4 regions of the Geobacillus sp. YHL genome follow, and region 1 is predicted to be linked to each of the others. Evidence: riboswitches for the same ligand, from Rfam matches in the RefSeq annotation. Region 1 holds a riboswitch; each other region holds the start of a gene.
What was found. Region 1 has a riboswitch for S-adenosylmethionine ahead of JCR24_RS07420 (hypothetical protein). Riboswitches for the same ligand answer to the same signal wherever they lie in the genome.

Region 1 (4,713 bases):
GCGGCTGGAGAAGCCGAAATCGAGGCGCGGGTGGAAAAGTTCGGGAAAACCGTCACCTATGTAACCGCCATCGTGCGGCAAAACGGCAAAGAGGTGGCGAGCGCCACGTCGTCGGTGCTGATCATGGACAAACCGTGAAGGTGATGGATCTCCAAAAGGCGTTTTTGCGCATGCTCGTTCTCCTTGGATTCGACGAGTCCAAACAGCAGCTGCTGTTGTTGTTTTGAAACGCATGGAAAGCGATGATCAGAGGAATCCGAGAAAACCGGTGAAAAACGATGATGTTCGCCAAATCGGTGGTTTTGTTGAAAAAGGAGAACCAATTTCACAAGGTTTCCCCACTTGAGAAGAGGCGTTGTCGAGTTGCCTTTTTCATGACATCATCAGTCCTCAATGGCGAAACGAGGTGAGGCGCAGCCGTTTTCGACCAGTTGCCAAGCGCCGGGGAAAGCGCTGTCAAAAACAGCCGCTCTCCGGCGCCTTTCGTTGCTTGTTACCCACGGACAAACGTTTTCGGCATTACGACGGCGACGACTTGCCCGCGGGCGCACAGTTCGCCGTTGGCGAACACTTCGGTGTCCACTTTCCATTTTTTCGGATGAATCTCCGTCACAGTGCCGACGGCGACAAGCGGCACTCCATGCGGCGTCGGCTTGACGAAATCGACGTGAAGCGACGCAGTAACAAAGCGCGGCGGCGTTTCCCCGCTCCCTGGTTCATGGCCGTTTTTCCGATGCAAGGCAAGCGCCGCTGAACCGGTGCCGTGGCAATCAATGAGCGAGGCGATCAGCCCGCCGTACACAAACCCTGGAATCGCCGTATGTTCCGGACGCGGCGTATACACCGTCACCGTTTTGTCGCCCCGCCACCCGGTGCGGAAATGGTGGCCTTGTTCATTCAGACGCCCGCAGCCGTAGCACCAGGCGAATTCATCAGGGTAGTCGTCTTGAATCGCGTGCACGATCATTTCTTCCACGTCATCCTCCCCCTCTCTTTTTCTAGTATACCATTGAATCGAGAAGACGACGACTCCTACATGGACGGTTGTTGTCTAGCGGCAGGCAAGGCCATACGAAGAAAAATGGAACGAAGCGCCAATCGCCAGACGGCAAATTCATAGGCGGCCCAAACAGCTGGCCGCCTAGCGTGACGCCATTTATCGAGCAGGCTCGTAAAACTCGATCCATTCGCCGTCGGGCCCGAGGAAGAACAAATATTTTGCCCCGTTCGGAAGTGTCGTTATTTCTTCCCACACAAGCGGCACACCCAGCGACTGAAGCCGTTCTTTCTCCTGCTCAATGTCTTCCACCGTAAACGCCACATGGTGCACTTTTCCTTCCGTCGGCAAATCCGGATTGTATCCTTCGATCAGCTCGACAATGATCGAGCCGCCAATCCCTAAAAACGCCAATTTCATCGTGCCGTTCGTATGAATCATTTCGTCGAGCAGCTCCAAGCCGACAACATTTTGATAAAACTCTTTCGATGCCTCGATGTCTTTCACTTGAATGCCGACATGTTCAAATTTTTTGACTGCCATTCGTCCCTCTTCCTTTCTATGACTCAGTTAACCATACTGCTTGTAAATACGGCGTCATCTGCATCGGGAAAATCCCTTTTTTCCCAAGCTCTGTCCATATGTAGCGGTCAAGGGCGTACGGTCCGTCCGCCTTCCATTCGTCCGCCTCACTGTTGGTCAACAACAACGAAAAGGCTGTTCCTTGCGCTTCCCCATACAAATGAACGTATCCGTCCCCACGGTCGACATGCACCGCCGCCTTAGAGTCAAACCGGATGAGCTCCGCCTGCACGCAGCGCATGACATGAACGGCGAACGCAGCGGCACGGAGATGAGCGGCCATGCAAGCTCGGATCGACATGTCCCTCTTCACTATTTCCCCCTTCACCCCCTATCGACAAAAACCCCTTTCGCCTCGGAATGATGCGAAAGGGGCCATGAGCCGTTCTTATCATCCAAAGCGAAACCGCTTTGCGGGTGTTAGCACCTTGCCTGCGGCAGGTTGCTGTGGGGTCATCAAGCCCGTTCTCTCGCCCACTCTTGATAAGACGTATGCAATTTATCTTCTATCTTATCATACATCATCAAAGGCAACAACCGTCATTGTTCGACTTCCGGTTGCTCGGACGTGACGCCGACATCTTTCCACGTCAGTTTCGAGCCCGGATCGACCGTGAAGTTGGCGACGCGGTTGTTGACGGCATAAATGGCCGAACGATACAACGTCGGGATGACCGGCACTTCTTCGTTCATCAGCTTTTGCCATTCACTGTAAATTTTCCGACGATATTCTTTGTCAAACGCCTGTTCGGAATGGCCTTTTTCCAACAGTTCATCGTTTTTCTCATTCACCCAGCGCGAGTAGTTGAACATGACGTTGCGGCCGTACAATCCGTACGGGTCGACGTCCGTTCCAGTTCCCCAAGCGGCGGCGTAGACATCCACTTTCGGATCGTCTTTTTCGACCATATCGTAGAAGGAGTTGAACTCCGCCAAGCGTCCGTCTACAAGCTGAACATCGAGGCCCACATCTTTCCAGCATTGCATATAAAATTTGGCCAGCGGTTCAGCGATGTCCCCACCGCTCATCGCCAAGAAGTTGACCTTGAATTTTTTGCCGTTTGGATCTTCGCGGAGGCCATCGCCATCCACATCTTTATATCCCGCTTCATCCAGCAATTGTTTCGCTTTTTCCGGATTGTACGTATACCCTTTGATGGAACTGTCATGATAGCCCGGGAACGACGGCGGAATGAGCGTGTTCGCCGGGAAGCGCAAACCATGATACAGGCGGTCGGCCACCTCTTGGTTGTTGATGGCATACGCCATCGCTTGGCGCAGTTTTTTGTTTTGGAATTTCGGATTGTCCATTACGTTTTCCTGCTTTTTCGCATCCCAATGGCCGAGTTTAAAGCCGATATAGTTGTACGCCAAATCCACTCTACCGATAAACTGAATGTTTTTCGTCCCTTTCGCGTTCAAATATTGGTCAGTCGGGAACTCAGCGACGTCAATTTCGCCTTTTTTCAGCGCTTGCAGGACGACTTGCGGGCTGACGACTTTCAAAATGACGCCTTCCAAGTTCGGTTTGCCAGCCCAGTAGTCATCATTGCGAACAAACTCTACCGACTCGCCCGGAACGATTTTCTTCACTTTAAACGGACCGAACCCGATCGGGTTTTTCCGGATTTTATCCGATTTCGCCAAGTCTTTGATCGGAATGTCTTTCAAGTAATGCTTCGGCAGCGGATACGCCCAAATGCCAGTCAACACCGACGGATTGGCCTGTTTCCATGTGATCGTCAACGTCTTTTTGTCGATGACTTTAATGCCGGAAATTTTATCCGCTTTGCCGCTGTGATATTCTTCCATCCCGACGATCCCTTGGATGAGCGCATCGCCATAGCGGACGCCGGTGTAATCTTTATGGCCGATGACCAAATACGCATACTCCAAGTCTTCAGCGGTCACCGGCTGGCCGTCATGCCAATTCACATTGTCTTTAATATGGATTGTCATCGTCTTTTTATCATCCGACAACTCATACGTGGCAGCCCCATCATTTGTAATTTCATAGTCACCGTTCGTCCGGAAAAGCGACTCGTCAAAAAATTGCAAAATCTCTGCGTCGGGCGCTCCGGTGTAGAATGCATAGCTGAGCGTCCCTTCAAACGGCGTATCGGACACAAGGCCGTATTTCAACACGCCGCCATCGATGATTTTCCCGTCGTTTTTCACCGTCATCGGGAATTTGCTGATGTCTTCCTTCTGAGCCGCCGGTTTTTCGTTATTGTTGCCCTTTCCGCTCGTTGTGTCGGATTTGCCCGTGCACCCGGCGAGCACGAGCAAGAGCGCGGCGAGAGCCGCCAGCCATTTTCTCTTCACATTTTCTTCCCCCTTATCCTAGTCGTTGTCTTGCATCAGCCGCACGTTTCAGCGCTTGGCCGATGAAATTTATGCACAGCATCATCACCAAAATGAGCAATGATGCAGGCAGCCATACCCACCATTTGTTTTGCAGCACATCGGGATTGGTCGCATAGCTGACCAGCGTCCCAAGGCTTGGCGTGCTTTCCGGCAGCCCGAACCCCAGGTATGTAAGACCTGACTCAATGCCGATGTTGCCAGCTAAGTTCAACGTCAAATTGACGATGATAATGGAGCTTAAGTTCGGCAAAATTTGAAACAAAATGATTTTCCAATCCGGCGTCCCGAGCGTCTTGGATGCGCTGACATAGTCCAATTCCCGCTCGGCAAGCGTCTTGGCGCGAATGAGCCGGGCTTTGCCCGTCCATAAAAACGCGCTCATAATCAAAATGAACGTCGCCACATTGTATTTCGGGACGATGGCTACAAAGACGATCACCAGCATTAAAAACGGCAAGACGAGAATAAAATCGATGATGCGCATGATGACGTTGTCGATCCAGCCGCCGAAATAGCCGGCCACCAATCCGACAATGAGGCCGATCGCCCCAGTGATGAGCGTAATGGCCAGCCCGATCGTAAACGAATTGCGGGCGCCGATGATGAGCTGGCCAAACACGTCGCGCCCTCCGTAGTCTGTGCCAAGCCAGTGTTCCGCTGACGGCGGAGAATAGATGGAAAGAAAATCCACTTTCACGATTTCCTCTTGATCCAAAAAGAGCGACACGCCATAGACGATCGACAAAAGGATTCCTAAAATGATGAGC
Region 2 (4,713 bases), on a different contig from region 1:
ATGCGCACGCCGGCGATGTGGGTCACTTCATCCGGATGGCGCTCTTCGATCGGGATGTCCGCACCTGTTTTCGTCGTCAAATCGATCGTGGACAACGGCGCAGCGACGTAAAACGGAATGTCAAACGACTTCGCGAGCAAGGCCAGGCCGAACGTGCCGATTTTGTTCGCCGTATCGCCGTTTCGCGCGATCCGATCGGCGCCGACGATGATGGCGCTGATCTGTTTCGCTTTGATCGTTTGCGCTGCCATGTTGTCGGTGATGAGCGTCACATCAACGCCCGCTTGCATCAGTTCCCAAGCGGTCAGGCGCGCCCCTTGCAAAACGGGACGTGTCTCAAGGGCGTAAACGGATAGCTCGATTCCTTTTTCTTTCGCCAAATAAAACGGGGCGAGCGCTGTTCCGTAGCGGGCGGTGGCGATCGAGCCAGCGTTGCAGATCGTCATCACACGATCGCCCGGACGAAAGAGCGACAACGCGTATTCGCCGATGCGGCGGCACACATCCTCATCTTCCACTTGAATGCGGATCGCCTCATGGATGAGCGCCGTTTTTGCCTCGTTGATGGAGACGGCGTTTTCGACAGCGGCGACGAGCCGGTCAAGCGCCCAAAACAAATTGACGGCGGTCGGTCGGGCGCCGGCCAGGTAGTCGCGATCCTGTTTTAAGCGGCGGCGGAATTCATCGAGCGATTTGGTGTCATAGCCCAGTGCGGCAAGCGCCAGGCCATAGGCGGCGGTGATGCCGATCGCCGGCGCGCCGCGCACTTTCAGCGTGGCAATCGCCTCATAGACGTCTTCCAGAGTGTGCAAGTCGATATATTCGATGATGGATGGAAGCTTTTGCTGGTTTAAAATCGTCACATGCGTCTCGCGCCATTCGACTGAGCGCGGGATGGCAAATGTGCTCATTGCTGTCTTCCTTTCTTTTGGCGTTGTTCGTTTGTCCGGCCCGTCGCCGGCGGGCCGGATCGAATGGCATTACTGCTTGGTTTCGGCGAGCAGCCGGCGGAAGCCATCCGTTCCTGTCAGCTCAGCCCGCTCAATGATCAAGCGGCGGCCGAGGCGGAGCGCATGCCGTTTGGCAACAAGCCGTTCATCTTTGTGCTCGATGCCGTCAAGGTCCGCCACATGGGCGAGGCCGATCGTCCGGCGGATGACTTCGCAGCCGGCAAAGCCGACGGCGTCGATGAACGCGTGCCGGAGCACGTCCTCGAGCAAGCCCGGCGTCGCGGCGTACGTTTCCACGCTCTCGGTGCGCCAAAGGTTTGAGAACACGGACGCAAAGACGTCCCATGTCCGGTCGATGTGGTCAAAGAGCGGTTGGCGCTCTAATTCAGAGCGGGACAACGCATTTAACAGCAAATTGGCAAAAAATTGGCCAAGGTCAAACCCGATCGGACCGTAAAAGGCGAATTCTGGGTCGATCACTTTCGTTTCGTCGGCGCTTACGAAAATGCTGCCGGTATGCAAATCGCCATGCAAGAGCACATCGGCTTCGGTTAAAAACTTGCGCTTCAGCTTTGCTGCTTCTAGGTGCAAGCGGTCATCGCGCCAAAGCGCTTCAACGTCTGGGCGCAATTCGTCTTCAAAGTTGTTCGTTTCGTGGTCAAAAAACGGGTCGGTGAAGACGAGGTCTTCCGTGATTTTGCACAGTTCCGGATTGACGAAGCTTTGCGCCAATTTCTTTTTCTCTTGCTGGTTCATGCCGAAATCAGACGTATAAAACGCCGTCTTGGCGACAAACTCGCCGATATGCTGGGACAAAAGCGGATACGTTTTTCCTTCGATCAACCCTTTGCGGGCGATTTGCAAACGGGATAAGTCTTCCATCACCGTAATGGCGAGCGATTCGTCAGAATAGTAGACTTTCGGCACGTATTGCGGCACATAGCTCGCAAACGTGCGCAGCGCGTTGCTTTCGATGACGGCGCGCTTTAACGTAAGCGGCCAGCTTTCGCCGACCACTTTGGCGTACGGCAACGCTTGTTTGATGATTACGCCTTGCTTTGTTTCTTGGTCGACGATATGAAACACTAAGTTCAAGTTGCCGTCGCCGATCTCGCGGCACAAAAGAGGCGCCCCGTCGCGGAATAAGCCGAGGCGGACAGCGAGAGATACCGCCTTCGGTTCGGTCAGCGGTTCGTAAACCGATGTTTGAACAGTGGTCATTGCCTTGTTCCCCCTTTTTTCATTTCGCTCGTTTTCAAATGCCGGTTCTGACGCGCGCTAAAACTCGGCGTTTCCGGCAAATGAAAAAGCCTCTTTCGCATACGGAAAGAGGCTTGAAGATTCATTCGTTCTTCGCGCCTCTTATCTTTCAGAAAGACATCGGTCTTTCTGTTGGACTTAGCACCGTGCCCTGCGGAAGCATGACGCTTCCGGCGCCGCCCTTGGCGTGCGCCCTATCTCACGATAGTATTACGGTCGGTTGCTGGGCTTCATTGGGCCAATTCCCTCAGCCAACTCTTGATAAGAGTACCGATTTCTCGTATTCAGTTTTTGCAATTTTCACGATGTTGTCAATCGTTTGGTTGTTTGATTCGAATGATACATGGTCGATCAATCGATTGTCAATACGTTTTGAAAAAATTTTTTGCCGCTTCGTAGTCGTGCGGCCGGCGGTCGGCAAACACCGGGATGCGCGCGCGGACGTCCGCAACGAGTGCGGGATCGATGTCGGCCGAGAGAATGCCCGGCTTCTCGTCCGCCTCGGCGATCACTTCGCCCCATGGGTCGATGACGAGCGAATGGCCGGCAAAGACGTTGTTCGGGTCGCGGCCAGCCCGGTTGCAGGCGACGACGTAGCATTGGTTTTCAATCGCCCGCGCCATCAAGAGCGTCCGCCAATGGTGCAGGCGGGGAAGCGGCCATTCGGCGACGACAAACAGCACTTCCGCCCCAGCCATAGCATGGGCGCGAATCCACTCCGGAAAGCGGATGTCATAGCAAATGACCCCGGCGCATGAAAGCCCGTCAAGCGAAAACAAACCTAAGCTGCTTCCCGGCTGCAAATACAAATGTTCATCCATCAATTGGAACAGGTGAAGCTTGCTGTATTCGCCAACGATTTGACCGTTCCGGTCGGCGACGATCATCGTGTTCGTCACGCCGGTTGTTGTTTTTTTAGCGACCGAGCCGGCGACGAGATGGATGCTGTGTGCTTGCGCTAGGCGGGAGGCGAACGCTTTCGCTCGTTCGGCGCCTTCGTCGGCAATCTCATCTAGGCGCGTCAAATCGTAGCCGGTCGTCCATAATTCCGGCAGCACGATGATATTCGCGCCGTCCTTGACGGCCGATTCAATGGCGCTTTCCGCGCGCCGTTCGTTTTCGTTCGGGTCGCCAAACGCAATATCAAGCTGGAGGCAGGCGATGCGGATCGTCATGAGTTTTCACCTCGAAAAAATTTTGCTTTACATTTTGCTTTTTACGATATATGATGTTGCACTAGAATTTCAAGAATTTTTTAAGAAGGTGTGGGCGATGACGATGGAAATTCCTTTTTCCGAGCTGCTTGAGCAGTTGCCAAAGCAATTTTTCGCCTCGCTTGTCGCAAAAGTGGGGGAGAAAATCAAGGCCGGATGCGACGTGATCAATTTAGGGCAAGGCAACCCGGATCAGCCGACGCCAAAGCATATCGTTGAGGCGATGCAGCGGGCGGCGGCCAATCCGAAATACCATAAATATTCGCCGTTTCAAGGCTACTTCTTTTTGAAAGAAGCCATCGCCGCGTTTTACGCGCGTGAATACGGGGTGAACATCGATCCAGACCGCGAAGTCGCCATTTTGTTCGGCGGCAAGGCCGGGCTTGTCGAACTGCCGCTTTGCCTCGTCAACCCGGGCGATGTGGTGCTTGTCCCGGACCCGGGCTATCCGGACTATTGGTCGGGGATCGCGCTTGCCCGCGCGCGGATGGAAATGATGCCGCTTGTTGCGGAAAACGGTTTTTTGCCGGACTATGAAGCCATTCCGGCGGCAGTGGCCGACCGAGCGAAGCTCATGTTTTTAAACTATCCGAACAATCCGACCGGCGCGACGGCGACAAAGGAATTTTTCGCGGAGACGGTGGCGTTTGCCGCCAAGCACGGCATTGCCGTCGTGCACGATTTCGCTTATGGGGCGATCGGCTTTGACGGCCGGAAACCGGTCAGCTTCCTGGAAGTCGATGGGGCGAAAGACGTCGGCGTCGAAATTTATACGTTTTCGAAAACATACAATATGGCCGGCTGGCGTGTGGCGTTTGCCGTCGGCAACGAGCGGATCATTCGGGCGCTTGAGCTTTTGCAGGATCATTTGTATGTCAGCTTGTTCGGCGCCATCCAGGAAGCGGCCGCCGCGGCGCTCCTTGGTCCGCAAGATTGTGTCACGGAGCTGGTCGCATTGTATGAGGCGCGCCGCAATGCGTTCATCGCTGCGCTCTGCGAGGCCGGCTGGGAGGTGCAGGCGCCATCCGGGTCGTTTTTCGCCTGGCTTCCGCTGCCAAAAGGCATATCATCCGCTGAGTTTGCCGACATGCTGCTTGAGCGGGCGCATGTCGCCGTCGCCCCAGGCATCGGGTTCGGCGAGCACGGCGAAGGGTATGTGCGCGTCGGCCTCTTGACCGATGAAGCGCGGCTTCGCGAAGCAGCGGAGCGGATCGGCCGCCTTGGATTGTTCGAAAAAAATTTTTGAAAAATGATTGACAACGCCAATCGGCGATGTCATAATTCAAAGT
Region 3 (4,713 bases), on a different contig from region 1:
CATCGCCTCACGATGTTGCGCCAGCGGCTGCGGATGACGCAAGCAACGGCTCAAACCATTGAATGTTGGCGCGCAGCCGGACGACGTCTCCGATCATGATCATGCTCGGATTTTGGATGTTTTCCTTGGCGGCGATTCCGGCGATCGTCGCGAGCGTGCCGGTGACGGTGCGTTGAGCAGTTGTCGTTCCCCATTCGATGACCGCCGCCGGCGTCTCCGGCGCTTTGCCGTATTTCATCAGCTGGCCGCAAATGTATGGCAAGTGATGAACCCCCATGTAAATGGCGATCGTATCGATGCCTTTGGCGAGGCTTTCCCATTTGATCTCGTCACGACTTCCGTCGCGCCGATGCCCGGTGACAAAGGCGACGCTTGAGCTGAACGCGCGATGGGTGACAGGGATGCCGGCATAAGCCGCCGCCGCGATGGCGGAGGTGATGCCGGGAACGATCTCAAATTCGATCCCATGTTTGGCCAGCGCCTCGGCCTCTTCGCCGCCGCGCCCGAACACGAACGGATCGCCGCCCTTTAAGCGGACGACCGTTTTTCCTTTTTTGGCATGCCAGACGAGCGCATGGTTGATCGTTTCCTGCTGCATGGCATGAAAGCCGGGCAGCTTGCCGCAAAAGATGAGTTCGGCGTCCGGCTTGGCATATGAAAGCAACTCTTCATTGATGAGACGGTCGTACAAAATGACATCCGCTTGCTGGATGCATTTTAATCCTTTGACGGTAATGAGTTCCGGGTCGCCGGGGCCGGCGCCGACAAGATATACTTTGCCCATCGTTGTTTCAGCCCCTTCGTGCATGATTCAGCCAGCCGCTGGAAAGCGGCATGGATGCTCGGCTGCTTTTATTGTAAATGGTCTGCCTTGGGATGAAAACGACCTTGTCAAATGACCTCCCGTTCTTTTTTGGCAGAGGACGGGGGAATCAGTCTGTTTTCGCGGCCGGGATCATTCCTCGCTCGCGCAGGTAGGCGAGCACTTGCTCGGCACATTCGTCAACCGAATAACGGTGTGTTTCGATCGTCAGCTCCGGTGCTTCCGGCGCCTCGTACGGCGAGTCGATGCCCGTAAATTCACGGATTTCCCCGCGGCGAGCTTTTTGATACAGCCCTTTCGGATCGCGCTTTTCGCATTCTTCAAGCGGGCAGTTGACGTAAATTTCGATAAACTCGTCTTCTTCGACTAAGCGGCGGACGAGCGCCCGGTCTTCGGCAAACGGCGAGATGAACGCCGTCAGCACAAACTGGCCGCTGTCGACAAACAGCTTTGCCACTTCGCCGATGCGGCGGATGTTTTCTGTCCGGTCGGCGGCGGAAAAGCCGAGATCTTTATTGAGCCCGTGCCGGATGTTGTCGCCGTCTAAGACATAATTCTGAATGCCGAGCTCAAACAGTCGTCTGGAGACGGCGTTCGCCACCGTCGATTTGCCGGAGCCGGACAGCCCGGTGAACCAAAGGATGGCGCTATGATGGCCGTTGCGCTTGCGACGATCTTCTTTTGTGACCGATGTGTGATGCCAAACGATGTTCGTGCTCATCGCGATCCTCCTTTAGCGCGCTGACGGGGCGACCGTTTCGCGTTCTTGGAGCCCTTTGATCAAAACGGCGGCCACTTCCGGGCGGCTGAACGTGCTCGGCGGCACTTGGCCGTTGCGCAGCATTTCACGAACTTTCGTGCCGGAAAGGACGACATGGTATTTCGCGTCATGCGGACACGTTTTTGTCGATGCCATCCCTTCGCATTTCGTGCAGTAAAAGCTATGTTCGAAAAAGAGCGGCGTAATGCCAAGCTCTTCAGCCGTAAAGTTCAAGAAGATTTTTTGCGCATCATACGTACCGTAATAATTGCCGACACCAGCGTGGTCGCGGCCGACGATGAAGTGCGTGCAGCCGAAATTTTTGCGCACCATCGCGTGGAAAATGGCTTCACGCGGACCGGCATAGCGCATCGCAGCTTGGAAGACGCCGAGGAAAACGCGGTCTTTCGGGTAATAGTTTTCCAGCAGCACTTGATAGCTTTCCATCCGGATGTCAGCCGGAATATCGTCCGCTTTCGTTTCGCCGACGAGTGGGTTTAAAAACAAGCCATCAACGATCTCGAGCGCGCATTTTTGAATGTATTCATGGGCGCGGTGAACCGGATTGCGCGTTTGGAAGCCGACAACGGTGTTCCAGCCAAACTCAGCAAACTTTTTCCGCGTTTCTGCTGGATCAAAATAAAACGAGGCGAATTGGCCTTTGTCGGTCCGTTTGACAAGCGTAATCTCCCCGCCGACATACACATCCGGTTTTTCAAACAGTTTGCGCACGCCTGGGTGAGCAAGTTCATCCGTTTTATAAACGAGCTTCGCTTCTTTCGTTTTGTCTGGGCGGTAAATGTCAGCGATCTCAATGACGCCGTAGACGTCGCCACGATAAACGAGTTTCGCCTTATCGCCGACGGCGAGCTCTTTCGCTTTTTCTTCGGTTACCGCGAGCGTGATCGGAATGCTCCAGACGGTGCCGTCAGAAAGACGCATGGTTTCAACAACCGCGTCGTAATCCGTTTTCGTTAAAAAACCAGTGAGGGGGCTGTAGGCGCCCGTTCCGATCAGCTCCAAGTCGCTCAGTTCGGCTTTGGAGAGCTCGATCGTTTTGGTCGCCTCATCAAGCGGATAGTCCGGATTCCAACGATTGATCAATGTGCCGCCATGCGGGATGCTTACGCTCATGTTCATAACCTCCTAGATTGATAGATGTTGTGAAATGCCGCTGCCATGTTCATGAGGCAAGCGCTCTTTTTTTTAGGCTAATGACGCCAAGCAGACGCTCAAGATGGCGATGACCGTATAGACGTCGCTGTCAAACAGCAGCTTGACGATTCGGAATGGCGTCCGATTCATCAGCGACGCCTATCGAGGCCGCCGCGCCGCTTGCCCCGATGTTCATGGCGAAGAAAAAGGATGCGATCAAAGCAATGGCAAGGAGCATGTCAATGTTCTCTCCTTAGGCGAGATGGAGACCGCATTCCGTCTTTCCTTGGCCAGCCCAGCGCCCGGAGCGCAAGTCGTTCGGATCTGTAGCCGGAGCGGTGCACGGGGCGCAACCGATGCTCGGGTAGCCGCGGTCGTGGAGCACGTTGTACGGAAGGCCGTGTTTATACACGTAATTCCAAACGTCTTTCCACGTCCAGTGAATGAGCGGACAAACTTTAATCGAACGGAACTTGTCGTCTTTGTTAATGTACTCGACATGCCGCCGCGTCGGCGATTGCTCGCGGCGCAAGCCGGAAATCCACGCCGTCACCCCGGTCAGCACCTCGCGCAGCGGAATGACTTTGCGCAGCTCACAGCATTTGTTCGGGTCGCGTTTCCATAACTCGTCGCCAAACTGCGCCTTCTGTTCTTCCAACGTCAAGCGCGGCTGCTTCATCACGATGCGAAGCGACGGATATTTTTCTTTCACTTTCGCGATCGTATCGTACGTCTCTGGAAAATGCAGGCCGGTATCCAAAAAGACGATTTCGGCGTCCGGTTTGACTTGGGAGATGAGATCAATCAGCACAATCCCCTCGATGCCGAAGCTGCACGCGTATACGATCTCATCGCCGTATTCGCGATACGCCCAGGCCAGGACGTCAAGCGCCCCTTTTGTTTCATTATCGGACGGAAAAGACGGTTTTTCCGCCTTTTCCCACTGATCATACGTGAGCATCGGTTTCTCCTCCTCACAAAATCAAAGAAAATCCACGTAATTAGTCGGATATATAGCGGCCAAACGGCAATTCGGCGGCGAAAATCCTTCCTTGCATGAATCAGAAAGAGCGGGAGAAAGGGTGCCCCTTATTTTACTAAAGATCTTCTTTAGCTGGAATTGGCACTTTGCTATAGGCGGCAGGTTGTCGGAGTTCATTGAGCCCATTCCTCCCTCACTCTCGAGCAACGTATGCAACGCATGTCATTTAATTGATTAAAATTTTAGCACAATTGACGATAATGTCAATCATAGTTTTTCGATAGGAATTGTTTTTATACGAAACAGCTGCATTGCCTGCCTAGCAGCAGATGGGAGCGTTATTTTTTGCGCAGGCTTCCGAGCTCTTCGACAATCGCCTGCATTTCGCTTGGGCTGAACGTCTCGCGTTTCATCACCATCTCGTAAATGTCTCTCAACTCATCGTACCATTCCTCGGAAAAATGGGACGGCTTGATGGCATCCAAGTTCAGCACTTTCAACTTTTGCTTCAACTGTTCGATCATGTAGGCGACGTTTTCCGCCGACCGTTTTGATAAATCCATTCGTTTACTCCTTTCATGGCAAGTTACTATGTATTGTACCATAGGTGCAGGAAGAATGGGGAGAGATTGCATGGCTTGCTTTTCTGATGAAAAACGGATGATGTGGTAAAATGTAGGTGCACATGCATAGTGCCAGTCTAAAAGGTTGGTGAAACACCGCGTTTTCTTCAAAATGGTTGTCGTGAACGCGCGCAAGAGTTGTTGGCCCATTCGCACACGCTCCCCCGCTGGAGTTGTTTTGTCGTGACATCCCCGTCCTTTTAGGGCCAAAAAGGGCTAGATGAAAAGAAATGAAGGAAAACTAACGGTGGAAAGCACCGTGGACATAGAGAGAGGGGTGGCTGTTTGGATGATTAAAGTGCTGTTTGTTTGTCTTGGAAACATTTGTCGTTCGCCGATGGCGGAAGCGGTCTTCCGTCATTTGGTGAAA
Region 4 (4,713 bases), on a different contig from region 1:
TCTTGATGAGGAGCAAGAACAGCGGGACATTTTGGAGGACGAGCGCGAACTGTTGCAAGCCATTTTGACCGAGTTGCGCACAGGGGCGCCACCCGCGGAAGATATTGGCGACGAGCTCGAGGACTTGATTGGGGAGAGAGTAGAAATTACGGTCAATTTCGGCCCGGTGAGCGGCACAGTCATCGCCGTCCGAAACGATTATGCCGTGCTTGAGGATGCGCTCGGGCGTTTCGTTTACATTCCGTTTGCCAGCATTCAAGCCATCACCCGTTTAGAAGGCTGATGAAAAACAATGGATTCGCTCGATTTATGAGAAATCACAAGGAATGAAGTGATGGTGTTGCAAGGTTTTTCAATTTGAGAAACACTGTTGGAGAGCAGTATTTCCCCTTAAATCACCGGCCTTTTAGACTGAAAGGAGGGAGGAGACAATGGACTTTGCGACCACATTCGAAGAGCAGCTCCGCCGCCTCATCGGGGAAACGATCCAAGTCGCGACGGACAACAACTTAATAGAGGGACGACTCACCGATGTCGAGGACGGAACGATCGAGCTTAGGGCGGAAGCGGGCGGATACGAGCGGGAAACGCGCACGGTGCTCATTCCGCTGACAGCCGTCAACTTTGTTCGGGAAGTGTAACGAAAAAAACAAAGGTATGCATCCGCCGAAACGATGCATACCTTTGTCGTTACCGCGTCGGAACGACCGATGGATGCTCATTGACAAACGACAGCGCCTGCTCAAAATCGGCGATCAAATCGTTGACATCCTCCAGTCCGACGCTCAGCCGCAACAAGCCGTCGGTAATGCCGCGCCGGAGCCTCTCTTCTTTTGGCATCGCCGCATGCGACATTTTCGCCGGGTGCGATAAAATTGACTCGACCGCGCCAAGGCTGACGGCGAACACGGGCAGGCGGACGTTGCGGACGAACGTCCGGGCCGCTTCTTCATCGGCTAAACGGAACGACAGCACAGCGCCAAACCCGGCCGCCTGATGGCGCTGGATGTCATGGCCTGGGTGATTCTCCAGCCCCGGATAATACACTTCTTCGACCTTTGGATGACAAGCCAAATACTTGGCGATGGCGGCCGCTGATTCAGACGACTGCTTCAGCCGAACGTGGAGCGTTTTTAATCCGCGCAGCACAAGCCACGCATCTTGGACGCCAAGGACGGCGCCAAACGCGTTTTGCAGTTTGTACAATTCTTTTCCCAATTCCTCGTCTTTCACGACCGCCAGCCCGGCGACGACGTCGCTATGGCCGGCTAAAAATTTCGTGGCGCTGTGAAGGACGACATCGACTCCAAGATCAAGCGGCCGCTGCAACGCCGGCGTCATGAACGTATTATCCAAGAATGTCAAACAGCCATGCGCCTTCGCCAACTTGACGACGCCTTGAATATCGGTCACTTTTAACAATGGATTGGACGGCGTTTCCATATAAATGACTTTCGTGTTCGGCCGGATGTTTTCCGCCACTGCGTTTAAATCGGTCATATCGACAAACGTATATTCAATGCCAAAGCGGCCGAGCACCTCCGTAATCATCCGGTACGTGCCGCCGTAGACGTCTTCGGTCACGAGCACGTGGTCGCCTTTTGAGAGAAGCAAAAACGCCGTTGAAATAGCCGCCATGCCAGAGGCGAACGCAAACCCGCGCGTTCCGCCTTCTAACGCCGCGATCGTTTCCTCAAGCGCCTCGCGCGTCGGGTTGCCGGAGCGGCTGTAGTCGTATTTGCCGAATGAATCGAAATCGAACTGATGGAACGTGGAGGCGTGCTGGATCGGCACGCTCACCGCCCCGGTTGCGCGGTCGACTTTCCATTCGTTATGGAGCAGTTTCGTCGAAAACGACCATTCCTGTTCCATCGCTTACACCTCTTTCATGTTTTTCAATGCCTGCGCCAAGTCGGCGATCAAATCGTCAGCGTGCTCAATGCCGACCGAGAAACGGAGCAGCCGGTTGCAAATACCGTTTTGGATGCGGATTTCCTCAGGAATGTCCGCATGCGTCTGCGTCGCTGGGTACGTAATAAAGCTTTCGACTCCGCCCAGGCTTTCCGCGAACGTAATGAGGCTCAAGCTTTTTAAAAACCCGTTCACCCACTTTTCATCGGCAATCCGGAACGACAGCATCCCGCCTCTTCCTGGATATAAGACGTCTGTAACATCTTCATGTTCGCGCAAAAAGGCGCTGATGCGCTTGGCGTTTTCTTCATGCTGGCGCATCCTTAGCGCCAGCGTTTTCATCCCGCGAATCAACAGCCACGAATCAAACGGCGACAAAACCGCGCCGATGGCGTTCTGATACTCGGCCAGGCGTTGACAGAGCTCCTCGCCCTTGGCGACGACAAGGCCGGCCAGCACATCGTTATGGCCGCCTAAATATTTCGTCGCGCTGTGGATGACAATATCCGCTCCTTGTTCGATTGGGCGTTGGAGCACCGGCGTGTAAAACGTGTTATCGACGATCAGCAGCAGCCCATGCCGTTTGGCGAGCTTGGCGACCGCCGAAATATCCGCCTCCTGCATCAATGGGTTCGTCGGCGTTTCCAAAAAGATGGCTTTCGTTTTTTCCGTTATGGTTTCTTCCACTGCATCGAGGTCAGCAAAGTCAACGTAATGAAACCCAAGACCGTACTTGCGCCAGCCGCGCTCAAACAGGCGGTACGTGCCGCCGTAAAGGTCGGCCGATACGAGAAACTCATCTCCGCTCTCAAACAAGGCGAGCACCGTCTGAATGGCGGCCATGCCGGAGCTGAACGCATAGCCTTGGTCGCCGCCTTCCAGTCTCGCGATTGCTTCTTCGACGATTTTGCGCGTCGGGTTGCCGGTGCGGATGTAGTCAAACCCAGTCGACTCTCCGATGCCGGCATGGCGGTAGGCGGTGGAAAAATAAACCGGCGGGTTGACCGTCCCCGTCACCGTTTCGCTCCGGTTGCCAATTTGCGCTAACAACGTCTCCAGTTTCTCCATCTCATCTCTCTCCTTCTGCTGAAAATTCCATCATGGATCAACGGCCGACCACTTAATGCCCAACGAAGCACCACTGTCCGTTGGGCAGCGGCCAAGCGCCTTCGTCCGAAACCGCCTCGCGGTTGATGGAAGCGGCCGCTTGAATAAATAAAAAAAGTCTTCTAAGAAGAAGACTTTTCCATACACATGGGGTCATGCTTCTTCTTATCTGCCGAATTGAATGCTCAATTCGCTGGATTTAGCACCTGGCCGTCGGGCGGCTGGTTGCTGAAGCTTCATTGGGCCAGTTCCCTCCGCTTCTCTTGATAAGAATGGGACGCGTATTCAATTTTTTTAAATTTAATAAAAATGTAACGCATTCCCCACGTTTTTGCAAGCCATTTTTTTGTCAGCGGTGCGATTCGGCAAATTCGCGAAAAATTCGAGCCCTTCATTAACATCTTTGGGCGCAAATATGTTACAATAACAGATGAACTTACGCTTTCATGGAGGATGGTCATGGCGACAGCAACAGGAACGATGCGCGACTGCAAGTTGTACAGCGGAGAGCTGCAAGAAGAAATCGAACTGCTCATCTACTTGCCAAGCAATTTTTCGCCGCTTTACAAATATTCTTTATTAATCGCGCAAGACGGCAAAGATTATTTTATGTATGGAAAAATGAAAACCGTCATCGAAACGCTGATGGAAGAAGGAACAATCGACCGGACGATCGTCGTCGGCATCCCGTATCGGAACGTCAACGACCGCTACGAGAAATACCACCCGGAAGGACGAAAGCACGAAGCATACCTTCGTTTTTTAGCCCATGAGCTCGTCCCGTTTTTGGACCGCGAACTGCCGACATACCAAATGGGCAAAGGCCGGGCGCTGATCGGCGATTCGCTCGGCGGAACGGTGTCGCTTCTAGCCGGGTTGTTGTATCCGCATACATTTGGGAAAATCGCCATGCAGTCCCCCTATATCGATGACTCGGTATTGGCGCGCATCCGCTCATTCCGCGATCCATCGCTCCTTTCGCTTTACCATTCTGTTGGCACAGAGGAAACAGCGGTGAAAACGACGGATGGCCATGTGCGCGATTTTATCACCCCGAATCGAATGGCGCGGGACTTGTTTATGGAAAAACGGTTTGCTTATACGTACCATGAGTTCGAAGGCGGCCATGCGTGGACGTATTGGCAGCCGGATGTACCCCGGGCCGTAGCCGCTGTTTTATCATTATAGGACAAAACGGAGCAACTTCAAAGATGTCGAAGCCGCCGCATCCATTCCGTGCGTTTCCTGTGCATGGAAAAAGAACTGGTTCAAGGAGGGAAAACAAAATGAAGTACGGCATTGTGATCTTTCCGCCAAAACGGATTCAGGACTTCGCCAACTCGTACCGGAAACGGTACGACAGCCATTACGCCCTCATCCCGCCGCATATTACGCTGAAATACCCATTTGAAGCGGATGAGGAGCAAATAAAAAAAATGGCGAAAGAGTTGCGCCGCATTGCGGCGGAAACACCTCCCATTCCGATCAAAGTGACGAAATTCAGCTCGTTTTACCCGACAAGCAACATCATTTATTTGAAGGTGGAACCAAACGACGTGCTCGAGCGCCTTCATGAACAACTGCACAGCGGCTTGTTCGCCGGAAAGCCGGAGTTTGTGTTCGTGCCTCACATTACGATCGGCCGCGATTTGCCGGGCGCAGAATATGCGGACGTCTACAGCCAGCTGAAGCTGC

Region 2: linked by a shared signal. The riboswitch ahead of mtnK (S-methyl-5-thioribose kinase) and the one ahead of JCR24_RS07420 (hypothetical protein) in region 1 are both predicted to bind S-adenosylmethionine.
Region 3: linked by a shared signal. The riboswitch ahead of JCR24_RS10045 (phosphoadenylyl-sulfate reductase) and the one ahead of JCR24_RS07420 (hypothetical protein) in region 1 are both predicted to bind S-adenosylmethionine.
Region 4: linked by a shared signal. The riboswitch ahead of JCR24_RS05810 (methionine biosynthesis PLP-dependent protein) and the one ahead of JCR24_RS07420 (hypothetical protein) in region 1 are both predicted to bind S-adenosylmethionine.

What each region holds. Positions count from the first base shown of each region.
Region 1 is NZ_JAEIGB010000005.1:132,029-136,741, reverse strand. Features, by position in the region: gene JCR24_RS07435 (PaaI family thioesterase) at 1-138, shown strand, start outside; gene JCR24_RS07430 (PaaI family thioesterase) at 494-976, opposite strand; gene JCR24_RS07425 (VOC family protein) at 1,157-1,540, opposite strand; gene JCR24_RS07420 (hypothetical protein) at 1,557-1,880, opposite strand; SAM riboswitch class I at 1,965-2,069, opposite strand; gene opp4A (oligopeptide ABC transporter substrate-binding protein) at 2,120-3,904, opposite strand; gene JCR24_RS07410 (ABC transporter permease) at 3,918-4,713, opposite strand, start outside.
Region 2 is NZ_JAEIGB010000018.1:47,620-52,332, forward strand. Features, by position in the region: gene mtnA (S-methyl-5-thioribose-1-phosphate isomerase) at 1-911, opposite strand, end outside; gene mtnK (S-methyl-5-thioribose kinase) at 981-2,171, opposite strand; SAM riboswitch class I at 2,310-2,478, opposite strand; gene JCR24_RS13720 (carbon-nitrogen family hydrolase) at 2,573-3,385, opposite strand; gene JCR24_RS13725 (pyridoxal phosphate-dependent aminotransferase) at 3,483-4,670, shown strand.
Region 3 is NZ_JAEIGB010000009.1:58,000-62,712, forward strand. Features, by position in the region: gene cobA (uroporphyrinogen-III C-methyltransferase) at 8-784, opposite strand; gene cysC (adenylyl-sulfate kinase) at 933-1,544, opposite strand; gene sat (sulfate adenylyltransferase) at 1,557-2,717, opposite strand; gene JCR24_RS10045 (phosphoadenylyl-sulfate reductase) at 2,992-3,699, opposite strand; SAM riboswitch class I at 3,825-3,929, opposite strand; gene JCR24_RS10050 (DUF1128 domain-containing protein) at 4,059-4,283, opposite strand; gene JCR24_RS10055 (low molecular weight protein-tyrosine-phosphatase) at 4,633-4,713, shown strand, end outside.
Region 4 is NZ_JAEIGB010000003.1:270,337-275,049, reverse strand. Features, by position in the region: gene JCR24_RS05825 (hypothetical protein) at 1-283, shown strand, start outside; gene JCR24_RS05820 (LSm family protein) at 432-641, shown strand; gene metC (cystathionine beta-lyase) at 691-1,872, opposite strand; gene JCR24_RS05810 (methionine biosynthesis PLP-dependent protein) at 1,876-2,979, opposite strand; SAM riboswitch class I at 3,181-3,291, opposite strand; gene JCR24_RS05805 (alpha/beta hydrolase) at 3,478-4,206, shown strand; gene JCR24_RS05800 (YjcG family protein) at 4,305-4,713, shown strand, end outside.